DNA from 2 places in the Shewanella violacea DSS12 genome. Region 1 is predicted to be linked to the other one. Evidence: predicted binding sites of a transcription regulator. Region 1 holds the regulator's gene; the other holds the start of a gene.
The links. The regulator sigma-54, encoded in region 1, starts transcription at its own class of promoters, with help from an activator protein. The targets are predictions, from matches to a motif close to GTTGGCACGNNNNTNGNNT.

Region 1 (3,036 bases):
TATTTGAAGCCAAAAGATTCGAAGTTAATTACCAGCTCTTTATCGACACTACCCAAGAGAATTTCACGGATCTTATCACTCAGGTCATAGATGTTGAGGTTGGATGTATCTATGTAATGATCGACCATCTTAGATACAGGTTCGAGTAGCTCTCTTTCATGTTCTATGGCTTCTTTCAGCGAAGTCTTAGTGCGGGATAGAGGGTGTAACCTGCGAGTTTCACTGTAGCGCTTCAGCAGTACTTCATCGCTGGAGTCTAAGAAGAAACTGAGTAGTTCTGTGCCCTTAGGGAGGTTAGCAAGTTGCTTTAAAAACTCTTTATCTTGCTCTGGCATATTACGCACGTCAACACTAATGGCGACAAGATCTGTGCTGCCCTTAAGTTGTTCGAGCAAGGTATCCATGAGCGGCAGAGGAAGATTATCGACGCAGTAGTAGCCAAGATCTTCTAGGACCCTGAGTACAACAGATTTTCCCGAACCGGAGCGACCGGATACCATCACCAGTTTCATTGTGTTATTACCTGATAGAGTTCTGACTCATCTTGAGTTTTTCGTAACTGTTTCACAATAAGCTTATTATTGAGCTTTTCGGCCATAGATGACAGAGTACTCAAATGCTGCTCACATTGATCCGCAGGTACTAAAAGTGCGAATAGTATATCTACAGGTTGCTTATCAATGGCGTCGAAGGAGATAGGCTCTTCGCACTTGATTAATACAGCAACCGGTTGACTTATGTTGCTCAGCCTACCATGAGGAATCGCAATACCATTACCTATACCTGTGCTTCCCATTTTTTCTCTCGCCAAGAGGCTTTCAAAAATCTCTTGTGAAGATAGGGTTGGGTATTGGACAGCCGCAAGATCGCTGATGAGTTCCAATACCTTTTTCTTACTGCCCGGAGTGGCGCAAGTGGTACACTCCGGCTGCAGGATGCTGCTTAATTCCATTATTTAATGCTTTGTTAGCTTCTCTTTGTGTTTAATAACCTGACGGTCGAGCTTATCAATCAGGGAGTCTATTGCGGCATACATGTCAGCATTCTCTGACATGGCGAAAACCTCACCACCGGCAAGGTGGAGTTTAGCTTCGGCTTTTTGCTGCATTTTTTGAACATTTAAAATAACGTGCACATTATTGATCTGATCGAAATGTCGTTCAAGCTTAGTGAACTTTTCTTCGACATAATGTCTTAGCGATGTCGTGATCTCTATATGGTGTCCAGTTAGGTTTATGTGCATAGAAATACTCCTCCAGTTTCCGATTTAACTCTTAAGTTGATGATAGGTAAATCTTTCGGGATTTAACTCACAACATAATTCCCTGTTTTACCAGGAGTTGAGCCTAACTAATATCGACTACAGGCCGCTTCTGGTGATTAGCACTTACAATAAGCGTTAATCAGGCCGTCACTTAAACTAGGTTCCCCTAGTTAGGCTATGACCTTTATTCCTTTATTCCTTATTCTACAAACTCTTACGTTGATTCGATGGTGGAATCAACATAGCTTCACGATACTTAGCTATGGTGCGTCTCGCAACCTTAATGCCCTGATCCGCTAATAACAAGGCCATCTTACTGTCGCTGAGTGGTTTCTGTTGGTTTTCGGCGGCGACCAGCTTCTTTATGAAAGCACGAATCGCGGTAGATGAACACTCCCCACCATCATCGGTAGCTACATGGCTTGAAAAAAAGTATTTCAGCTCAAATATGCCCCTTGGGGTATGCATATATTTCTGTGTAGTGACGCGGGATATGGTGGATTCGTGCATCTCAACGGCTTCGGCTATGTCGTTAAGTACCATAGGTTTCATTGCTTCTTCACCGAACTCGAAGAAACCCTGTTGGAATTTCACGATACATTTTGAGACTTTCAGTAAGGTCTCGTTGCGGCTCTCTAAGCTCTTGATAAACCATTTAGCCTCTTGCAGATGCCCACGAATAAACTGGCTATCTGCTTGACTCTTTGTACTTTTTGCCATAGATGCATAATGTTGATTTACACTGATCTTCGGCATGTTGTCTGGATTTAATTCGACCATCCAGCGACCTTTCTTCTTAGTCACTGTGACGTCAGGGATGACATATTCATCCTTGCCCGGGGTAACGGCCAATCCAGGACGGGGGTTAAGCGTCTGGATTAACTCTATGGCATCTCTAAGAGCATCTTCCTTGAGCTTAGTCTTGCGCATTAGCAGGCGAAAATCTCGTCCGGCGATCAGATCCAGATGGTCTCTGATCAGGATCCTGGCGTTATCTATATGTGGAGTCGTGTCAGCGTATTGTGCCAGTTGGATCAAGAGGCATTCACTGAGATCTCTGGCTGCGATACCGATAGGATCGAAGTGTTGGATGCGTTTAAGTACGGCTTCAATTTCATCCTGTTCAATTTCAGGATCTCCCATGGCTTCGAGAATATCTTCAATGCTCTGGGTGAGATAGCCTCTCTCATCTATGGCCTCAATGATGGCCGTTGCTATGGCGAGATCGTTATCAGAAAACGGTGTTAGATTCTTCTGCCATTCGAGATGCTCATACAAACCTTCGCTGGTCTCCCCCTGGAAGGGCATATCGTCGTCGCGCATGGCACCGGAAGTTGAGTTAGGCGATGCGGTATAGACCTCGTCCCAAGTGGTGTCCATGGGGAGCTCTTCGGGCATAGAATCTCGGGTTATCGCCTCGGAGGTTTCAACCGCTGAGTTGTCAATTGGGCCATCGCTCTCTGCAGTGGCACTAAAGTCTTCAGTGTCTACGGTCTTGTCTTCGCCATTGACTGGGGGATCAACTTGCTCTTCATCTAGTTCGAGTAAAGGGTTGGAGTCTAACGCTTGTTGGATTTCTTGTTGCAGTTCCAGCGACGATAATTGCAATAGACGTATAGCCTGCTGCAGTTGTGGTGTCATGGTTAACTGCTGACCCATTTTAAGCTGGAGTGACGCTTTCATTTACCGCTATTCCCTTCATGTAATTATAAAATGAGACAGCCTGCTTGGACTTGTTTGGGGCTTCTCTGAGCCCCTGAATTTTAGGCTAG
Region 2 (3,036 bases), 950 kb from region 1:
TGAAATGTGAGCGGTATAACCGCTATTCTGGCTATTAAATTGCTAATTAAATCCCTTAACAGCTATCTAATAACAGATTCGATTTCATCCTGAAATCTCTACATTCATTGTTATTAACTTAATAAGAATGATAATCGCAATAACAGTTATATACTCGAGCCATAATAAAAAATAATTCGCACTCATAAATACAACAAGCACAATCACTCCGTAACTGATTGATTTAAAACCTATAATCAACAACTCCTTTATAGAGAGTCTAATATGTACAACTTTATCCCACATAGATGTAAGAGATATCTCACAGAGGCCTTAGTCAAAATTCACTTCACATAATTAGATTATTTGTGAAGTAAACTGAGGACAGAGCGAAGGGGTAATGACTCAAGTAAGTAAAACCAGAAACTCTAGTGGTCAGTAAAAATAAGCCATTGAGAATTACTGCAGAAAGACCTAGACAGAGGATGAGTTCGAAGGATGAGTTCGAAGGATAAAATGATTCAAGCAAGTGAAACCAGAGGCTAGTTGTCAGTACAAAATAAACAATTTATGATTACTTCTAAAAAAACTCAAACAGAGAATAGGCAGCACCTAGGATGCTGCTTATATAATGTGAAATTCGATAAAATGGATCTTTACTCCGCAAGATAAAAATATAAGACTCTTGAAACGATCGGTATTCATTAGGCTCCGCCCCACTCTTAAGCTCCCTACAAACATTGTTCTACTTTAGCTTACTTATTATCTTGCCCACGATAAAACAGTAACTCCCCCTCAACTTTACCAATAAAGAGAGTCTCTAGAACAGAGAAACCATGTTGGCTGAATAAGTGAACATGTTTATGCTCACTGGCAAAAACACCAACACCATCCATTTCTGGCTGTTCATCACACCAACTCAAAACCGCTTGTACTAACTGACTACCCAAGCCTTTTTTCTGTTCTATGGGCGACACAGCAATAAATTGCAAAATGCCACAATTCGGACTAGGCAAGTGCTCTAATAAACAGGTTTCTTTTTTTATCAAGGCTTGTGTCGATTGCCAACCAGTACTGATAAGCATCTTTAGCCGCCAATGCCAATACCGTGACTCCCCAAGAGGCAGTAGCTGAGACACAATGCAGGCAACCCCAAGCATTCGCTCCCCCTCAAATAAGCCAATTAACGTCTGCTCTTGTTGCCATAATTCATTTAACTCCTCTCTGATAGCCCCTCTAAGCTTTTGCTCATACATGGCAAGATCACCAGAGTGGAACGATTCAATAAAAAAAGGGTCGTCGTGATACGCGTTGTAAAGAATCGAAGCCGCCACTCGAAGATCTTCAGCTGTCAGGTATACCGCTCGATAGCTTTCTAATATTTGATTATCTGTTGCCATAGCTTTAAGTTACCTCTTGAGCGAAATCAACTAGCCTCCAATGTAGCAAGCAAGTTAAAGCGTGTAAATATTAATAACAATTCACTATTTATCCATCAAAATCACCAAGTTTGATCCATACTAATATTTAAGCCACCAGTGCTATGCAATAGGAAGCCAATATATGGACACTACACCTCAAGATCTTAGTCATCTTTTTGATCAGCTAGGATTAGATAATAGCGAACAGAGTATCGCCACATTTATTGCGAACCATACGGTACCGGCAAACGTTCTGCTCTGTCAGGCTGATTTTTGGAATGATTCCCAGAAGAGTTTTTTAAAAGAATCAATTGAAGAGGATGCCCAATGGTCTGAGTTAATCGATCATTTAGACACCCAACTTAGGTAGTGAAGTTTAGAATGAGATATTTTTGTAGGCCATATTGCCCCAGCCTATAACGGCATTATTGCTAATAACCACAGGAGTACATTCATCTTTTGTGGTTTTTCCATCGCCCTTGATACGCTGTGTACGATAAAAAAGCACATGAACCTCTTTGTCTTTCTCAATATAAGCTTCATTAAAATCGGCTCTGCCCATCAAAACAGTCACTTGTTCTCTTGTCATACCCAGACTCAAACTAGCCAGACTCACACGGTTTAAATCTTGAGTTTCTTCCCAACCTTCTTGACCATGCCACCCAGATTCGCCGTCACCAATATTGAGTACGCAGCCAGATAAGCTTAAACTTGTGACTCCAATAAATGCCAAACCAATTAAATTTGTTTTCACTATGACTTCCAGTTTCTTTATTATAGATGCTTGTAGATAAAGCAAAGAGTAGGCCAACTTGAAATACACTTGTAGATCAATTGTATAAACAAATCGACAAACAAGTTAATTGGTCATATTTACTAAATAGCTGAGATAATTAACCAAGTATGAACCCACTAGAACAAGTATTGGCCGCGGCAAAATTACTAATGATTTCGGGAAAGAAACCTAGCCTGGCACTGATCAAAACAAAACTTGGCAACGGTATACCTATGCCAATACTGATCCAGGGGCTGCAGCAGTTTAAAGCAATGGACACCGACTCAGTAGAGAAAATCCCGAGTCTTAATGAATTGCACACAGCAGCAATTCTTGATGAAGATAATTCCGAATTTAACCAATTAAAAACAGAACTGGCTCAATTAAAACAGGCCTACCAAAATCTTAATACACGGTTAGAGAAACTTGAAAACGATAAATCTAAGGCGCAAAAATAATGCATGTGGTTGAATTAAGATTCGAATGTTTTGACAACACCACCATTACCGCAGCCGAAAAAACAATTAATGGTTTACTCGAAGCCTATAGGGCCAATGGTCAAGTTTTAGGCCGAGAATTCGCCGTGGCATTCAAGGATGGAGAGTTCAGAGTCAGGCTATTGATGCCAGAGAAAAGCAGTTTAGCGAAACGATTTAATAGCCCATGGGTTGAGCGTGCGCTCTGCGAGCTAACGGATGCTAAATTGTTAGCTCCTAGAGAGAAATACATAGGCCAAGATATCAATTCAGAAGTCAGCAGCTCTGAAACACCCAGCTGGCAACTGGTTTATACCAGCTATGTACACATGTGCTCTCCGGTACGAAACGGTGATACCTTACAGCCAATCCCACTCTATCAGCT

Region 2: the regulator sigma-54 is predicted to act here: its motif matches at 2,194-2,212, upstream of SVI_RS05680 (DUF3192 domain-containing protein).

Annotation. Positions count from the first base shown of each region.
Region 1 covers NC_014012.1:480,156-483,191, forward strand. The annotation lists gene rapZ (RNase adapter RapZ) at 1-512, opposite strand, end outside; gene ptsN (PTS IIA-like nitrogen regulatory protein PtsN) at 509-952, opposite strand; gene hpf (ribosome hibernation promoting factor) at 956-1,243, opposite strand; gene SVI_RS01925 (RNA polymerase factor sigma-54) at 1,469-2,947, opposite strand.
Region 2 covers NC_014012.1:1,425,352-1,428,387, reverse strand. The annotation lists gene SVI_RS05690 (GNAT family N-acetyltransferase) at 735-1,379, opposite strand; gene SVI_RS05685 (DUF2789 domain-containing protein) at 1,543-1,770, shown strand; gene SVI_RS05680 (DUF3192 domain-containing protein) at 1,777-2,154, opposite strand; gene SVI_RS05675 (hypothetical protein) at 2,304-2,633, shown strand; gene SVI_RS05670 (Zn-ribbon-containing protein) at 2,633-3,036, shown strand, end outside.